2 regions of the Thioalkalivibrio sp. ALE21 genome follow, and region 1 is predicted to be linked to the other one. Evidence: predicted binding sites of a transcription regulator. Region 1 holds the regulator's gene; the other holds the start of a gene.
The links. Region 1 encodes sigma-54, which starts transcription at its own class of promoters, with help from an activator protein. Its sites were predicted from a motif close to TGGCANGNTNCNTGCTT; they were not measured.
Positions count from the first base shown of each region.

Region 2: glnL (nitrogen regulation protein NR(II)) is a predicted target of sigma-54. The motif match lies at 2,697-2,713, and genes of this name have one in related genera.

Region 1 covers NZ_QKMA01000004.1:55,074-64,185, reverse strand. The annotation lists gene D893_RS05045 (PTS sugar transporter subunit IIA) at 1-369, opposite strand, end outside; gene rapZ (RNase adapter RapZ) at 374-1,261, opposite strand; gene hprK (HPr(Ser) kinase/phosphatase) at 1,267-2,307, opposite strand; gene D893_RS05030 (PTS sugar transporter subunit IIA) at 2,310-2,774, opposite strand; gene raiA (ribosome-associated translation inhibitor RaiA) at 2,779-3,117, opposite strand; gene D893_RS05020 (RNA polymerase factor sigma-54) at 3,121-4,644, opposite strand; gene lptB (LPS export ABC transporter ATP-binding protein) at 4,729-5,469, opposite strand; gene lptA (lipopolysaccharide transport periplasmic protein LptA) at 5,466-6,008, opposite strand; gene lptC (LPS export ABC transporter periplasmic protein LptC) at 6,005-6,583, opposite strand; gene D893_RS05000 (HAD hydrolase family protein) at 6,580-7,116, opposite strand; gene D893_RS04995 (KpsF/GutQ family sugar-phosphate isomerase) at 7,116-8,093, opposite strand; gene D893_RS04990 (calcium/sodium antiporter) at 8,084-9,058, opposite strand; gene D893_RS04985 (NAD-dependent epimerase/dehydratase family protein) at 9,077-9,112, opposite strand, start outside.
Region 2 covers NZ_QKMA01000003.1:194,576-203,687, reverse strand. The annotation lists gene polA (DNA polymerase I) at 1-189, opposite strand, end outside; gene D893_RS04195 (TIGR00730 family Rossman fold protein) at 327-1,052, shown strand; gene D893_RS04190 (DUF2782 domain-containing protein) at 1,052-1,432, shown strand; gene D893_RS04185 (hypothetical protein) at 1,426-2,214, shown strand; gene D893_RS04180 (DUF4124 domain-containing protein) at 2,193-2,570, shown strand; gene glnL (nitrogen regulation protein NR(II)) at 2,725-3,831, shown strand; gene ntrC (nitrogen regulation protein NR(I)) at 3,828-5,282, shown strand; gene D893_RS04165 (dihydroorotate dehydrogenase) at 5,310-6,278, opposite strand; gene D893_RS04160 (tRNA (cytidine(34)-2'-O)-methyltransferase) at 6,277-6,741, shown strand; gene D893_RS04155 (NAD(P)H-dependent glycerol-3-phosphate dehydrogenase) at 6,751-7,743, opposite strand; gene secB (protein-export chaperone SecB) at 7,757-8,293, opposite strand; gene grxC (glutaredoxin 3) at 8,311-8,601, opposite strand; gene D893_RS04140 (rhodanese-like domain-containing protein) at 8,603-9,031, opposite strand; gene D893_RS04135 (metalloregulator ArsR/SmtB family transcription factor) at 9,051-9,112, opposite strand, start outside.

The DNA.
Region 1 (9,112 bases):
TCCGTCATGGCCCCCGGACAGCGCCTTGTTGACCAGTTCGCTCAGGGGTAGATGGCGGTAGTTGAGTACGCGGACGAGCATCGGCAGGTTGACGCCCGCGATCACGCGCGCGTTGTGTCCGCGCGCCACGCGGCTGGCCACGTTGGCCGGCGTGGAGCCGAACATGTCGGTCAGGACCAGCACACCGGCACCGCTGTCGAGGGTTTCCATGCGGGCGCGCGCCTGCGCCTGAATATCGTCCGGATCGTCGCTTTGCGACATCGCCATGGACTCGCAGTCCTCGGGCAGGTCTCCCAGCATGCTCTGCGCGGTCTGCAGGAGTGTGTCGCCCAGGTTTTGATGCGTGATCAGGATCAGACCGACGCCCATGGAACTACTCCGTTTCAGGGGAGAGAGAATCGAGCTCGCGATGACGGGTGCTAACAGTAACATGTTCCCGCTCGCGCCACGCAGCCGCCAGCCGTTCCACCAGGTAGACCGAGCGGTGGCGCCCGCCGGTGCAGCCGATGGAGACCGTGGCATAGCTGCGATGGTCCGCCACCAGCCGCGGGATCCAGGTGTCGAGGAAGCCGTGGATGGATTCGAACATCGCCCCGACCTCGCCATGGCTGTCGAGGAAACCCGCCACCGCCGGATCCAGCCCGGTCAGCGGCGCCAGTTCACGCTCGTAGTGGGGGTTGGGCAGACAGCGCACGTCGAACACGAAATCGGAATCCAGCGGCGAGCCGTGCTTGAAGCCGAAGGACTGGAACAGCAGGGACAGGCCGGCGGTCTCGCGGCTGCCGACCCGGCCCCGCAACGTGCGCGCGAGGTCATGCATCGACAGCCGGCTGGTGTCCACGGTCAGGTCGGCCTCCACCGCCACGTGCCCCAGCCAGGTCCGTTCCATGCCGATCGCTTCCACCAGCGGGATGCCGTCGCGAGCCAGCGGATGCCGCCTGCGGGTCAGGTGGTAGCGGCGCAGCAGGACCTCGTCGGAGGCATTGAGGAACAGCACCTCGACCTCCAGGCCCGATCCGCGCAGCTCGCCCAGCAGCTTGCCGAAGCCGCTGAGGGCGTCGAGGCCCGAACGGACGTCCACGCCCACGGCCAGGTGGCGGTCACCGCCGGTGTCGTAATGGCCGCTGCGGACCTTCTCCACCAGTTCCGGCAGCATCGGCAGCGGAAGGTTGTCGACGCAGAAGTAGCCGGCGTCCTCCAGGGTATGCAGGGCGACGGTCTTGCCGGAACCCGACAGACCACTGACCAGCAGCAGACGCATGTCGGTCAGCCCTCGGGATCGGGGTTGGGGACCGTGGTGCTGGGCCCGCCGATGTGGAAGATGGACTCCTCCTGCTGATCCTCGCCCATCTGGCGCCGCTGGCGGGCGCGCAGGTCGTCCCCGGCGATGTAGCCCTGCATGTGCAGCAGGTGATTGCGGACCGCGGCCTCGATCATGACCGCGATGTTGCGCCCCGGCGCCACCGGCAGGCTGATCAGCGGGATGCGCAGGCCGAGGATCTCGCTTTCGCCGCGACGCCCGTTCAGACGATCGTCCGGCACCGGCGAGGGCTCGTTGTGGTCGCGCAGATCGATGATCAGGCGCAGATATTTGCCGCCCTTGATCGCCGAGTCGCCGTACATCGCGCGGATGTTGAGCACGCCCAGGCCGCGCACCTCGAGCAGGTCCTGGAGCAGGGCGGGGCAGTGTCCGCGCACGATATCGGGGGCAATGCGCGCGAATTCGGGGGCATCATCGGCGATCAGCCGATGGCCCCGCGAGATCAGTTCCAGCGCTACCTCGCTCTTGCCGACGCTCGACGCCCCCGAGATCAGCACGCCGATCCCGAGGATCTCCATGAACACCCCGTGGCGCACCTCGAAATGAGCGAGGCGCTGCTGCAGGAAATAGCGGAGCAGGGCGATGACTTCGTGCGAGGAGGTGCGAGTGCACAGTATCACTGGTAGAGGGTCGTCACCAGCGTGGGGCATGCGCGGGAACGGGCAGGTGTCCTCGGCGAAAATCACCATGGTGGTGCCGGTGCGGGCCATCTCCAGCACAAGGTGGTCACGCTGTTCGTCGGACAGGCCGGCGATGTAGCGGGCCTCGTAGTCGCCGATGACCTGGATGCGGTTGGGGCGGATCAGGTTGAGATGGCCGGCCAGCGGCAGGTCGCCATCGCCGACTCCCAGGAGTTCGCGGTCGCCCGCGGCCTCCTCCCCGTGGACGTAGCGCAGGTCCAGACGGCTCCCCATCGCCCGCGTGAGCGCGGCGATGGTGATGTTGCTCGCGGTGCCGTCGCCTGCCGCCTCCGCCCGGTCGGCCATGGTCAGGTGTCTCCCAGGGCCCGGGTGAGGGCCTGCTGGACCCCCGCGCTGTCCGCGGCGCGCCGGATGCCGGCGAGGGTGTCCGGCTGCGACAGGCCGCGTGCGAGCTGGGCCAGCAGGTCCAGGTGTTCGCTGGTGGCCTCTTCCGGCACCAGCAGGGCGATCAGGATGTCCACCGGTTCGTGGTCCATGGCCTCGAAATCCACGCCCTGATCCAGACGCAGGACCGCGATGCGGGGCGTATCCAGCTCGGCCAGACGGCCGTGCGGAATCGCCACGCCATGGCCGAGCCCGGTGGAGCCCAGTTTTTCGCGGGCCGACATGGCTTCGAACGCGGCGCTGGCCGCCAGCCCGTCCGCGGCCCCGTCCACCAGCAGATCGGCGAGGGTTTCCAGCGCTCGTTTCTTGCTGGAGCAGTCGGCTTCCAGTCCGATGCGCTCCGGGGTGATGAGCTCGGCCGGGTTCATCGGTTTACGGGGTCTGTTCGCGGTTGCGCTGGTGGCCTTCGGCGCGATGATGGTCCTTGACCTTCTCCTTGTGCTTGATCAGCTGGCGGTCGACCTTGTCGATCAGGCCGTCGATGGCGGCGTACATGTCGTCGTGGCTGGCCTCGGCGTGGATGTGGTTGCCGGTGACCTGCAGATTCGCTTCCGCCTTGTTGTGCAGCTTCTGCGTCTTCTCGTGGGTCAGCACCACGTGCACGTCGATCACCTTGTCGAAGTGGCGTTCCAGCTTCTCGAATTTCTCGTTGACGTAGTCGCGCAGGGCGTCGGTGATTTCGACGTGGTGTCCGGTGAGGTTGATCTGCATGGGTCAGGCTCCTTTCGGTTTGCTTCCGGTCGGCATGGCGGCCATCTGGCGGCGTTCGCTGGAGGATGGCAGGTTCATGCCCTCCCGGTATTTGGCCACGGTACGTCGGGCCACGTTGATGCCCCGATCCGCCAGGATCTGGGCGAGGCGGGAATCGCTGAGCGGTTTGCCCGGCGTTTCCTCTTCGATGAGTTCGCGGATCATGGCACGAATCGCGGTCGCGGAGCATTCCCCGCCGTCGCTGGTGCCCACGTGACTGGAGAAGAAATACTTGAATTCGAACACTCCGCGGGGGGTGTGCATGTATTTCTGCGTGGTCACCCGCGAGATCGTGGACTCGTGCATCTCCAGGGCTTCGGCGATGTCGCGCAGGATCAGCGGCTGCATCGCCACCTCGCCGTGTTCCAGGAACCCCTGCTGGCGTTCGACGATCGCTCGCGCTACGCGCAGGAGGGTGTCGTTGCGGCTGTGCAGGCTCTTGATGAACCACCGCGCCTCCTGCAGCTGGTCGCGCATGAATGCGCTGTCGCGGGCATCGGAGACCTGGCGGACCATGCCGGCGTAGAGGTCGTTGACGCGAATGCGCGGGGCGATCTCGGGATTCAGGTCGACCTGCCAGCCCTGGTCGGTATGACGCACGTAGACATCCGGGACCACGTATTCCGGCGGCGTCTCGCTGATCTGGGCGCCGGGACGCGGGTTGAGCGTACGGATCAGGTCCAGGGCCGCGGCCAGCTCGTCGGCATCGCGCACGCCGCTCTGGCGCTGCAGTGCCTTGTAGTCACGCCGGGCAAGGGCGTCCATGCCGTGTTCCAGGACCGCGCGCGCGGCTTCGCGCGAGGGCGCGTCCGGCGCCAGCTCGCCCAGCTGGACCTCCAGGCACTCGCGCAGATCCAGCGACCCGACCCCGAGGGGGTCGCAGTGCTGCAGCCAGTGGCGCACTGCCTCCACCTCGTCGGTGCCGACCGGGGTGTCCTCGCCCTGACTGATGGTGTCGGCCAGGGTCTCGACGTCCCCCTCGAGGTAACCGTCGCCGTTGATGGTGTCGATCAGGGCGGCGCCGATGCGCTGGTCACGCGGGGTCAGGTGCGACAGATGCAGCTGCCACAGCAGGTGGTCCTGCAGGCCACCGCCATCGTCGTCCGAGGTGTTTTCCAGGGGATCGCGGTCGTCCAGTCCGCGCGGGCTGGCGCTGGCGTCGTAGATGTCTTCCCAGCGGGTGTCGGTCACCAGTTCGTCGGGGATGACATCCTCCGAACCGCCGGCGTCCACCGTTTCGCCGGTGCCGGCGGCGGCATCGCTGGCGGTCTCGTTCTCGCCCTCGGTGCCGGGGTCCGGGGTTTCTTCGCCATCGGCGCCGAGTTCGTCGTCCTCGGCCTGTTCCAGCATGGGGTTGCTTTCCAGCGCCTGCTGGATCTCGGCCTGGAGCTCCAGCGTCGAGAGCTGCAACAGCCGGATGGCCTGCTGCAGCTGCGGCGTCATGGTCAGCGTCTGACCGAGCTGCAGGTTCAGCCCGGGCTTCAGCATGAGTTGGGAGAGGCGTTGTTCACCATAAGTGAATAGTAATCCCTTGTTGTGGCCTTGTGCACCGGCCGGATGTGGCGATCGGTGTCACAGGCGGAAATTTTCGCCGAGGTAGACCTCGCGCACGCGGGCATCGTCCAGCAGTTCCTCCGGCGTTCCCGCGCTCAGAAGGTGCCCCTCGCTGAGGATGTAGGCGCGGTGGCAGATGCCCAGGGTCTCGCGCACGTTGTGGTCCGAGATTAGTACGCCGATGCCGCGTTCGGCCAGGTGGCGGATCACTTCCTGGATCTCGCTGACCGAGATCGGGTCGACCCCGGCGAAGGGTTCGTCCAGGCAGATAAACCGCGGATCACCGGCCAGCGCACGGGCGATCTCGGCGCGCCGCCGTTCGCCTCCGGACAACGCGATGCCGGGGCTGTGGCGCACGGTTTCGAGCTGGAATTCCTCGATCAGGGCATCGCCAATGCGGCGGCGCTCGTGGCGGTCCAGTCCGGGCCGCAGTTCCAGCACTGCCTGCAGGTTGTCCTGGACCGACAGGCGGCGGAAGATCGAGGCCTCCTGCGGGAGATAGCCCAGCCCGGCGCGGGCGCGTTCGTGGATGGGGGCCTGCGTGATGTCGCGCCCGCCCAGGGTGATGCGCCCGGTATTGGGCCGGATCAGGCCGACCAGACTGTAGAAACAGGTGGTCTTGCCGGCCCCGTTGGGTCCCAGCAGGCCGACCACCTCGCCGGGCACCAGGTCCACGTCCATTGCGTCCAGCACGGTACGCTGGCCATAGCGCTTGCTCAGCTCGCGGGCGACCAGATGGCCGTCGGCCGCGGGCCTCATGGATCGTCCTCGCGTGGCTGCAGGCGGATGTGCACGCGCTCGTCGTCGGTGTCGCCGCGTTCCGCGCGGATCACGTCGCGCTCGAGGTCATAGGTGATGCGCTGCCCGCGGGCATCCTCGGCGGCGGTGATGACGCGCGCCCGTTCGGTCAGGATCACGCGTTCCTCGTCGAGGAAATAGTCGATGCGCAGCCCTTCGGCGATGCGCATCTCGCCGGTCTCGGGATCGGGCGACTCCAGGCGTGCGGGCTCGCCGTGGGCCTCGATCTCGTAGGGGCGGCGCTCGCGCATGTGCACGATCACGCGGTCTGCTTCCAGCGTGGCATCGCCGCGCACCACGATTACGTCGCCGGTGTAGGTGCCGGTGCCCGCGCGTTCGTCCATCTCGGCGTGGTCCGCGGTGATCTCCACCGGCAGGGCATCCTCGCGGCCGGTCGCCGGCGGGGCTGCCAGGATCAGTGCGAGTACGCCCGCCACGGCAAGCAGCGGGGCCGGTCGGCGGATGCCCGCGCGGCGATGTTCGGTTGTGGCCGGGTTCATTCCGGGCGGTCCTCCTGCGGCAGGTCGCTGTACAGCGTGTAGACCTCGGCGAGCAGTTCAATGGTATCCGCTTGCGGGTCGGCGCGCAGGCCGGTACCCCGCTGGAACAGTCCCGGCTGTTCCAGAGTGCTCGACGCCGACGAGGTCGTCAGCCGGGTGTCCAGCGCCACGCGCACGTCGCGCGACTCGATCACCGTGCGCACGCGCTCGTTGCGTTCGGGGCGCACGCCGCGGGTGTGGCCGAAGGTATGCAGCAGTTCGCGATCGGGCTGATGCGCCGCGCGCGGGGCCCGCCAGGTCCAGTTCAGGCCCCGTTGGTCCAGCAGATCCAGCTCCGGGTCATCGATGAACTGGACCGCATCCCGGTCGTATTCGCGCAGCCGCGACCCCTGCAGGCGGTGGGTGGGCCGCCCGTCCTCGCCAGTGACATGCGCGGTAAACCCCTCGATCTGCAGCGTGGGTTCGGCGTCGGCCGCGGGTTCGGCAGGCGGCTCGGCCGCTGCCGGCCCGGCGAGCAGGAGCCCGGTGGTCAGCAGCCGGGCGGCGAGCAGGGCGCGACGCGGATCCGGGTTCATGCGTGCAGGTAGCTTTCGAGCACGGCCTCGAGGCGGCCGCGCGCGGCCAGCAGGTCCTCGCAGACTTCGCGCACCGCGCCGCGCCCGCCATCGGCCGTGGTGACCCACTGCGCGTGCTGGCGCACGAACGGATGGGCGTCGCCGACCGCGATGCCCAGGGCAACCCTGCGCATCGCCGGCAGATCGACCACGTCGTCGCCCACGAACGCGGCCTCGGCGGCGCGGTGCCCGGTCTGCTCCAGCAATTGCGCCAGCGCGGCGCCCTTGTCCCGCCGGCCCTGGATGCAGTGACGGATGCCCAGATCCCGCAGGCGATGCTCCACGACCGCCGACTGCCGCCCGGTGAGGATTGCGACCTCCAGCCCGTCGTCCATGGCCATGCGCAGGCCGTGGCCGTCGCGGCTGTGGAAGGCCTTGTACTGTTCGCCACCGTCGCCGAGAAACAGCGCGCCGTCGGTCAGCACGCCGTCGACGTCCAGGATCAACAGTCGGGTGGTCCGCTGCAGGGTGGAAAGGTCGGTTTCGGTGTTCATCAGGCCACCCCCGCGCGCAGCAGGTCGTGCATGTTGATGACCCCCTGCAGGCGGCGGTCGGCGTCGGCCACCGGCAGGGCGTTGATCCGGCGGCTCTCCATCATCTCCAGGGCCTCGGCCGCCAGCCAGTCGGCACCGGCGGTGTGGCCGTCGCGGGTCATGACCTCGCCGATGGTCAGGCTGTCGAGGCTGTGGCCGAGGTCCAGGGTGCGGCGCAGGTCGCCGTCGGTGAAGACCCCCAGGATCCGGTCCTCCGGGTCGCTGACGATCACCAGCCCCAGCCCCTTGCGGGTGATCTCGAACAGCGCATCCTTCAGCGGCGCGTCTGGTGCGATGCGCGGGATCGCTTCGCCGGTATGCATGATGTCGCCGACGTGGATCAGCAGGCGACGCCCGAGGCGGCCGCCGGGATGCGAGCGGGCGAAGTCGTTCGCGGTGAAGCCGCGCGCGTCCAGCACCGCCACCGCCAGGGCATCGCTCATCGCCAGGGCCGCGGTGGTGCTGGAGGTCGGCGCCAGCCCCAGCGGGCAGGCCTCGTGTTCCACGCTGACATCCAGGTGTACGCTGGCATCGGTGCCCAGGCGCGAGCCGGGGTTGCCGGTCATCGCGATCAGCGGGACGTCCAGGCGTCGGATCAGCGGCAGGATGGTGAGGATCTCGTCGGTCTCGCCGGAGTTCGACAGGGCGATCACTACGTCGTCGCGGGTGATCATGCCGAGATCGCCGTGGCTGGCCTCGCCCGGATGCACGAAGAACGCCGGCGTGCCGGTGGAGGCGAGGGTGGCCGCCAGCTTGCTGCCGATGTGGCCGGACTTGCCCATGCCGGTAACCACCACCCGCCCGCGACAGGCGAGGATGTGCCGGCAGGCCGCGAGGAAGGCGTCGTCGATGCGCGCGGTGAGGCCGCGCACCGCGTCGGCCTCATTTTCGAGGACGGCCAGTGCAAGCTTGCGGGTTGTGTCGGGGTTCAGATCCATGCCGGTGCCGTGATTGCGAGAGTCACAAGGTAGCCGCTGAAGGCCAGAAGGAGAAGGGCTCCGTGCCAGCGGGTGATGCGTCCCGAGCCGAAGCGGGCGGCCAGCAGCACCGCCACGGTCAGGGCCAGCATCACCGGATAGTCACGGGTCAGCACTGCGGGTTCCACCGCCAGCGGCGCGATCAGGGCGGGTACCGCCAGCACCGCCAGCAGGTTGAACAGATTGGAACCGACGACGTTGCCGAGGGCCATGCCGGTTTCGCGGCGCAGCGCGCTGGCCACGGTGGTGGCCAGTTCCGGCAGACTGGTGCCGATCGCGACCAGGGTCAGGCCGATCAGCAGTTCGCCGGCTCCCAGGGCGGTGGCGATCTCGACTGCCCCCCAGACCAGCGCCTGGCTGCTCGCCAGCAGCACCACCAGACCGCCGGCGAGCCACCCCAGGGCGGTCGGGAGACCGCCGGGCGTGGCCGCCGGCGGGGGCGGGGCCAGCCCGGGGTCGGACTCCGGGGGCGTGCCGGGGTGGCGGGCCGCGCGGATCATCCAGACCACGACCGCGATCAGGCCGGCCAGCATGATCACCCCTTCCGCCCGCGCCAGCCGGCCGTCCAGCAGCAGCAACAGCACACCGAGCGTGGCCAGCAGCAACAGTGGCAGTTCGCGTCGTACCAGCCCGTGACCGGCGATGATCGGGGCGATCAGGGCGGCCAGCCCGAGTACCAGTCCCAGGTTGGCGATGTTCGAGCCGATCGCGTTGCCCACCGCCAGCCCCGGCGCTCCCTGCAGGCTGGCCAGCAGCGAGACGATGATCTCCGGGGCCGAAGTGCCGAAGGCGACTACGGTAAGGCCGATCAGCACCGGCGAGACCCCGAGCCCGCGCGCCAGGCCGGCGGCGCCGAACACGAAGCGATCGGCACTGGCGGCGAGCAGCACGAGACCACCGACGACGGCGAGCAGCGGCAGCAGCATGCGTGGTCCGGTCGCCCCCTATCGATTGCCGACCCGCAGGCGCTCGAGGCACTC
Region 2 (9,112 bases), on a different contig from region 1:
CCCCTTCGCGTCGAACACCACCCCCATGCGCTCGGGGGCATAGTCCGCGCGCAGCTTGCGCAGCATGTTGGCCACGCCGTAGAGCGCCCCGGTGGGGTGGCCGTCGGGGGCGGTCAGCGGGGGCAGGGCGTGGTAGGCCCGGAACAGGTAGGAGGAACCGTCGACCAGGACGAGCGGGGCTTGCGACATCATGCGGATCCGGCTGGGCTTGCGAGGGAAGCATTCTAGCAGGCTGCGGGGCCCGGCCCGAGCAACGCCGGCGCGATTTGTACGCCCGTCGGGCCACGGTTAGTCTAGGCGCCCCAGAGTGCAAAGAATGCGCCCCGATGAACGATCAAGATCGAGCGGAACACCCCGGGCTGCGGCCCATCGACGATTCCTCGCTGACCCGCGAGAGCTGGAAGATCTTCCAGATCATGGCGGAGTTCGTGGAGGGCTTCGAACGCCTGGCGCACATCAAGCCCTCGGTCAGCGTGTTCGGGTCGGCACGCATCCCGTCGGACCACCCGGATTATCTGCTCGCGGAGCAGATCTCGCGCCAGCTGTCGGACGCGGGTTTCGCGGTCGTCAGTGGCGGCGGGCCGGGCATCATGGAGGCGGCCAACAAGGGGGCGTTTGCCGGTCACTCGCCCAGCATCGGGCTCAACATCCAGCTGCCGCACGAACAGCACGCCAACCCGTACCAGGACATCGGGCTGGGGTTCCGGCACTTCTTTTCGCGCAAGGTGATGTTCGTCAAGTACGCCTCCGCCTACGTGGTGCTGCCGGGCGGCTTCGGCACGCTGGACGAGCTGGCCGAGATCCTGACCCTGGTGCAGACCGGCAAGACCCGCCGCATCCCGGTGGTGCTGGTGGGCAGCAAGTTCTGGGAAGGCCTGCTGCAGTGGTTCGAGGACGCGCTGGTCACCCATGGCACCATCGATGCCGAGGACCTCAATCTATACTCGGTGGTGGACACCCCCGAGGAGGTCGTGGACGTGATCTTCGAGTACTACGAGGCCCGCAGCTTCGAGCCCTCGGCGGAAGAGAAACAACGACTGATGGAGCTCTGATGATGACGAGCACCCGCGCCACGGCGCTGGCCGCTGCCCTGCTGGGCCTTTTTCTCGCCGCCGGGCCGCTGGCGGCCCAGGACTTCGAGGACGCCCCGCCACCGCCCGACATGCCCGACGAGGCCGCCCCGCCTCCGGTACTGGACGAGCGCGCCCGCCAGCTGCAGGAGCTGGAGGAAGCCGACGTCATCATCATGGAGCGCGACGGCGAGACCCGGCGCGAATACCGCGTGGACGGCGACCTGGTGATCGTTGAGGTCAACCCCGCCGCCGGACCCACCTACTACCTGGTGGATGTCACCGGGGAAGGCGACCTGCGGCGCCGTGACGACCTTTCCCCCGATTTCACCCCGCCTCGCTGGAGGATCCTGGAATGGTAAGCACACAGTCGACCGTGGAACTTCCGGCCGCGGGTGCCGCGGCGCTGGAAGCGGCCTTTGCCGCCGCCCGGGCGGCCGGCGCGCCCGTGGGGCTGCCCGCCGCCGGCGATGCCCCGCAGCTCGACGGGGATCGCGCGCGCTGGACCCTGGAGCGCGGCAACGCCGCGGAGCCCGGGGCGATCGCCAGTGGTCCCGGCACGCCGGAGGCGCTGGGCCGCCTCGCCGCCCGCTGGCAGGCCTGGCATCCGGCGGAGGTCCTGCCGCAGGACAGCGTCTGGCGCCGCGGCGTGCTGCAGCAGCAGCTGCGCGAACGCACCGAAGACCTGAGCTCAACCCTGGACGAACAGGCGCGCGAACAACTGAACCGGGAGCTGCATCATCAGGGGCTGTACCGGTTCGAGGACCTGCCGGTGGCCGGCAGCTTCTGGCACTCGGTCAGGCGGCACGGCGAGCACACCGGACTGGCGGATCTGACGATCCCGCCGGCCCCCGTGCCGGCGTTCTGGCAGCTGGCGCGCATCGCACTTGCGGTGAGCGTGAACGAGGCGGGCGAACTGGACCGCGAACGTTACCGGGCCCTGCTGGGCGGCTATCACCAGGAGCGCCCGCTGAGCGCGATCGAACGCGGCGCCGCCCCGACCCTGCTGCGCATGGCCGCGCTCGACGACTGGCTGGAACGCATCGAGGCCGGCCGCGCACCCGCGGGCCCCGATCCGCGCCTGGCCGGCCTGCAGGACGCCGGCACCCGGGTGCAGTCGGTATGGGTAAGGCCCGCCGCCTGATGACCCCGCGGGCCTCCCTCGCGGGGCTTTTGGCCCTGGCCATCGCCGGGGCGCCGGGCATCGGCGTTCTGGCCTCCACCGAGGTCCACCGCTGGGTGGATGAAGACGGTGTGGTGCATTTCTCCGACGAGGCGCCGGGCGACGGGCGCAGCGAACGCATCGAGGTTCAGGAGCCGATGGGCGCCGTCCCCCTGGAGAATGCCCGCGAGATCCTCGAACGTCCGATCCGGCGGCCGGGAGAAGACCCGACGGACGACGATCCGGAGGAAGACGCGGCCGCGGACGAAGAGGCCGACGAAGAAGACGAAACTTCGATCGAGGACGTCCCGGTGCCCGTGGAACTGGTGGATTTCTGAACCGCCCGCGAACGTCGCACCACAATAATGCACGGAATGCCTTATAATGGGGCAATGACTGCACCTTATCGGCGCATGCCCGCGCAATGCCCCCGGACGAAGCGCCCCGGCCCCCCGTGACCATGCTGGCGCGCTTCATGCTTAAAGCCGGATGATGAGCCCGCATACGCCCCGTCCGTCCCCTCCGCTGCCCACCCCTCCGTGGTGGGACGACCTGTCCACGGCCGTCATGGTCACCGACGGAGAACTGCGACTGCAGGCCATGAACGGTTCCGCCGAGGTCCTTCTGGGACTCAGCCGCGAACGCATCCTCGGGCACCCGCTCGGCCACTGGCTGCATCTGGACCGCAACCTGTCCACACGCCTGCGCAGCGCGCTGGTCCAGGACCAGCCGATCACCCTGCGGGCGCGCCAGATGGAACCCCTGCGCGCGGAGAGCTTCCTCGCCGATGTGATCATCACCCCGCTGCAGGGCGAGGGCGACGAACCCGGGCGGCTGCTGTTCGAGCTCAGCGCCATCGACCGCCACGAACGGATCTCGCGCGAGGAGCAGCTACAGAAGCAGCAGGCCATCTCGCGCGCAGTCACGCGCGGGCTGGCGCACGAGATCAAGAACCCGCTGGGCGGCCTGCGCGGTGCCGCGCAGCTGCTGGCCGGGGAACTGGATGATCCCGACCTGCGCGAATACACGCGCATCATCATCCACGAGGCCGACCGCCTGCGTGCCCTGGTGGACCGCATGCTCGGCCCCAACAACATGCCGCAACGGACATCGGTCAACCTGCACGAGATCCTCGAGCACGTGCGCGGCCTGATCAGTGTGCAGCTGCCGCTGGGCGTGAAGATCCGCGGCGACTACGACCCGTCGATCCCGGAGATCAAAGCGGATCGCGACATGCTGGTACAGGCGCTGCTCAATCTGGTGCAGAACGCGCTGCAGGCTCTGGGTGACGAGGGCGAGATCGTGCTGAGCTCGCGCATCCTGCGCCAGTACACCGTTTCCGGCAAACGGCACCGGCTGGTGGCGCGCCTGAGCGTGCGCGACAATGGCCCCGGAATCCCCGAGGAGGTCCGCGAACGGATCTTCTTTCCCATGATCACCGGTCGCGCCAGTGGCACCGGCCTGGGGCTGCCGATCGCGCAGAGCCTGGTGCAGCTGCATGACGGCCTGATCGAATGCCATTCACGGCCCGGCTCCACGCGCTTCGACATCCTCCTGCCCGTGGCCGGACCGCCCGCCAGCGAGAGCCCCGAGGCATGACTCCGACGGTCTGGATCATCGACGACGACGATTCCATCCGCTGGGTGCTGGAACGCGCCCTGAGCCGATCCGATATCGCGGTGCGCGGGTTCGAGTCCGCCGACGCGGCATGGGCGGCCCTGGAGACGGAAGACACCCCGGACACCATCGTCGCCGACATTCGCATGCCGGGGCTCAACGGGCTCGATTTCCTGGCGCGCATGCAGAGCCGGGGTGACGCGCCGCCGGTGATCATCATGACCGCATTCTCCGATCTGGAGAGCGCGGTGGGCGCCTACCAGACCGGGGCGTTCGAATACCTGCCCAAGCCGTTCGACGTGGACGAGGCGGTGGCCCTGGTTCAGCGTGCCCTGGAGGCTCGCCGTGACAGCCTGGCGGCCGCAACGCCCGACGAGGGCAGCGCCGAGGAAACCCCGATCATCGGCGAGGCGCCGGCGATGCAGGAGATGTTCCGCGCCATCGGCCGCCTGTCACGCTCCAACATCACGGTGCTGATCAACGGCGAATCGGGCACCGGCAAGGAGCTGGTCGCACGCGCGCTGCATCAGCACAGTCCGCGGGCGGGGCAGCCGCTGATCGCCCTGAACACCGCGGCCATCCCCAAGGACCTGCTCGAGAGCGAGCTGTTCGGCCACGAGCGGGGGGCCTTTACCGGCGCCAGCCAGACGCGCAAGGGCCGCTTCGAGCAGGCCGACGGCGGGACCCTGTTCCTCGACGAGATCGGCGACATGCCGTTCGACCTGCAGACCCGCCTGCTGCGGGTGCTGGCCGACGGGACCTTCTACCGGGTGGGCGGGCATACCCCCATCCATACCGACGTGCGCATCATCGCCGCGACCCACCAGGACCTGGAGGAGCGAGTGCGCGCGGGTCAGTTCCGCGAGGACCTGTTCCACCGCCTCAACGTGATCCGCATCCATGTGCCGTCGCTGCGCGAGCGGCCGGAAGACATCCCGCTGCTGGTGAATCATTTCATGAGCGAGGTCGCCACCGAGCTGGGCGTGGAGCCCAAGGTGATGCGCCCCGAGGTGGTCGCGGAGATGCAGCGCCTGCCATGGCCGGGCAATGTGCGCCAGCTGGAAAACACCTGTCGCTGGCTGACGGTGATGGCCTCCGGACGCGAGGTGCACCTGGACGACCTGCCGGCGGAACTGCGCCGCGATGACGCGCCCCGGTCCACGGATACGCCGCAACCGGGACCGGCCCGGACCGTGCCGGTCGAACCCCGGGAGTGGACCGATGAACTGGCGCGCGTGGCCCGCGAGCACTGGGAACGTGGCGACCGGGACGTGCTGGGAAGCCTGCAGCCGGCGATGGAACGCACGCTGATCCGCGAGGCGCTGCGGGCCTCGGGCGGACACCGCCAGCAGGCCGCGGCCCTGCTGGGCTGGGGCCGCAACACGCTGACGCGCAAGATCCAGGAGCTGGGTATGAACGAGGAGCGACCGTAACCGGCGGGCCCGGCCGCTGCCGGCGCGTCAGGCGCCGCAGCCGGAGAACCCCTCGTTCAGCTGCAGCCGCCCGGTCAGCTCGCTCACGTGGCCGATCCCGTGGCGGTCCATGTAGTCGTTGATGCCGGCGAGGATCTTCGGCAGGCACAGCGGATCGTAGAACAGCCCGGTGCCCACGCCCACGGTGCTGGCCCCCGCGAGCAGGAACTCCAGGGCATCCTCGGCGCGGGTGACCCCGCCCTGGCCGATGATCGGGATGCCATGGGCCCTGGCCACCTGGTGGACCTGGTGGACCTTCAGCAGCGCCACCGGCTTGATCGCCGGGCCCGACAACCCGCCCTGGTTGTTGCCGATCACCGCGCGGCCGCTCTCGGCATCCACCGCCATGCCCATCAGGGTGTTGATCACGGCAAAGCCGTCGGTGCCCGCCTCGATGCAGCGCCGGGCGTTCTCGGCGATGTCGGTCTGGTTGGGCGAGAGCTTGGTAATCAGGGGCTTCTGCGTGACCGAACGGCAGGCCTCGACCACCCGCGCGGACATGTCCGGATCATTGCCGAAGGCGACCCCGCCTTCCTTCACGTTGGGGCAGGAGATGTTGATCTCGATCGCGTCCACCGGGGAATCGTCGAAGGCCCGGGTGACCGCGATGTATTCCTCGATGGTGGAGCCGGAGACGTTGGCGATGAAGCGCGTCTCGTCGTAATCCAGCCCCGGCAGGATCCCGCCGACCACCTGTTCGACCCCGGGATTCTGCAGGCCGATGGCGTTGAGCATGCCCTCCGGGGTCTCGTACACCCGGTGCGGGGGGTTGCCGGGCCGGGCGGCCCCCGTAGTGCCCTTGAGGCACACCGCGCCGGCATCGCGGTTGGAAAAGCCGGCCACCCGGGTATATTCCTCGCCGAAGCCGACACAGCCGGACAGCAGCACCAGAGGCGTGTTGAAATGCAGCCCGCAGAATTCCAGGGAGAGCCGCGAATCGTCGCGCGCTTCGCTCATGTTTCACATCGTCCTGTATCAGCCCGAGATCCCGCCGAACACCGGGAACGTCATTCGTCTGGCCGCCAACACCGGGGCGGCCCTGCATCTGATCCACCCGCTGGGCTTCAGCCTGGACGAGAGCCGGCTGCGCCGCGCGGGGCTGGATTACCGGGAATGGGCCCGGGTCCGCGAGTATGACAGCCTGGCCGCCTGGCGGGAATCCGTGGCCCCGCGGCGGGTGTTCGCGATCACCACGCGCGGGAGCAGCCGCTTCGATAACCCGGCGTTCGCCGCGGGCGATGCCTTCCTGTTCGGCCCCGAGAGCCGCGGCCTGCCGCAGCAGGAACTGGACGCGATCCCGGAGGAGCGGCGCCTGCGGCTGCCGATGCAGCCCGGCAGCCGCAGCCTCAATCTCGGCAATTCGGTCGCGGCGGTGATCTACGAGGCCTGGCGCCAGCTGGACTTCGCCGGCGGCGAATGAGCCGATGGGTCAGATATTCTCGGCGACCGGGTCGCGCTCCAGCAGGCGCCGCACCGCGTCGTGCACCCGCCGGCCACGGTAGAGCACCGCGTGCACCTCCTCGCAGATCGGCATCTCCACGCCGGCGGCATGCGCGCGTTCCACCGCCACGCGCGCGGTCTCGACCCCTTCCACCGACTGGCCCACCCGCTCGCGCGCGGTCGCCAGGTCGTAACCCTGGCCCAGCAAAAGACCGACGCGGCGGTTGCGCGACTGGTCGTCGGTGCAGGTGAGCAGCAGATCGCCGAGGCCGGACAGCCCGGTCAGGGTCTGCGGCCGCGCCCCCAGGGCCTCGCCCAGGCGCTGCAACTCGGCCAGCCCGCGGGTCAGCAGCGCGGCGCGGGCGTTGGCGCCGAACCCGGCCCCGTCGGCGATACCGGAGGCCACCGCGAGGACGTTCTTGAACGCCCCGCCCAGCTCCACGCCGATCACGTCGGGGTTGCCGTAGATGCGCATGGAACCGCCGTGGAAGGCATCGGCCAGACGTCGCCGGCGCTCCGGGTCGGCCGAGGCGGCGGTGAGGGCAGTGGGCTGACCGCGCGCGACCTCGGCGGCGAACGAAGGCCCGGAGATCAGAGCCGCCGGCTGTCCGGGGCCGAGTTCCGCCTCGGCCACCTCGTGCAGCCAGGCACCGGTCCCGGTTTCCAGCCCCTTGGTGGCCCAGGCCACGACCTGCCCCGGTTCCAGCCGGGGCCGCAGCCAGCGCAGGGTCTCGCGGAAGGCGCCCGAAGGCACGACCACCAGCACCAGGTCGACGCCGTCGACGACCTCCGACGCGGCGGTCACCCGCAGGTTGCGCGGGAAGGTCAGGCCCGGGAGATAGCGGGGATTCTCGCGTTCGCGCTGGAGGCGCTCGGCGGTCTCAGCCGAACGCCCCCACAGCCGCACGTCGTCGTGCAGGCGTGCGGCATGCACCGCCAGGGCGGTCCCCCAGGAACCGGCCCCCAGTACCGCGATGCGCATGCGCCGGGCCGGCTCAGGGGTTTTCGCTGGCCGTGACGGCGGCGCCGTTGCCTCCCTGGCCCTGACCCGAACCTTCCTGCTGTTCCTTCAGGTGCTTGGCATACAGCGCGTCGAAGTTGACCGGCTGCAGCAGCAGCTGCGGGAATCCGCCCTTCAGGACCAGGTCGGCAACCGTCTCGCGGGCGAAGGGGAACAGCGCATTGGGGCAGTAGGCGCCCAGCAGCTGATTGCGTTGCTCCTCGGAGAAACCGCGCACGATGAACACCCCGGCCTGCTTGATCTCGACCAGGTAGCCGGTCTCGCCGTTGGATTCGGTGGTGACCGTCAGGCCCAGCTCGACCTCGTAGACCCCTTCCTGCTCGCCCACCGGGCGCGCCTGGGTGTTGAGCTGGATGCCGGTCTCGCCCTTCCATTCCTTGAGGAAGATCTCCGGGGCGCCGGGGGCCTCGAAGGACAGGTCCTTGATGAAGACCTTCTGCATGGAGAATTCGGGGCCGTCGGAGCCCTGGCCGCCCTGTGCGGCCGCGTCGGTCTGGTTTTCTTCAGCCATGGTGCGTTCGGATCCTTTCAGGTGTTCGTGGAATCGCCGGCGTCCACGCCCCCGCAGGCCTCGATCAGGCGGTCCAGCTCGCCGGACCGTTCCATGGCCTGGAGTTCATCGTAGCCGCCGATATGGGTGTCCCCCAGGAAGATCTGCGGGACGCTGGTGCGTCCGTCCGCCCGCTGTTCCATCTCGTGGCGCAGCCCGGAGTCCCGGTCGATGCGGTATTCGTCGAAGCCGAGGTCGCGCTGGTTCAGCAGGCGGCGGGCGAGGATGCAGAACGGGCAGTGCCCGGTAGAGTAGACCTCGAAGCGCATGTCACTTCTTCTTCAGCGGCATGCCCGCATTTTCCCATGCCTGGATGCCACCGGAAAGATTGACCACGTCCTCGAAGCCGGCCGCCGTCAGCTGGTTCGCAGCCATGGAGGACCGGTTACCGCTACGGCAATAGACCACCACGGGGCTGGACTTCCACGCCTCGATGTCCTGCATGCGCTTTTTCAGTTCGCCGAGGGGGATATGCTTCGCGCCACCGATGCGGCCGCCGGAGACCTCGTTGTGCTCGCGCACATCCAGCACCAGGGCATCATCCTGGTTCATTACGCGCACCGCTTCGGTGGGCGCCAGCTCGCGGTACTTGCGCGTCAGGCGCCGGAACTCGGCGTAGATGATCAGGGCAAGCACCGCGATCAGGGCGCCTGTCAGAATCGGGTTGTTGGCAAGGAATTCGGGCAGTCGTTCAAGCATGCGGGAGACCGGTCGGGATTCAGGAACGGCAGAAGACGTCCTGCATCATACCGATCAGGCGCAGGGTGCGGGAGTCCCCCA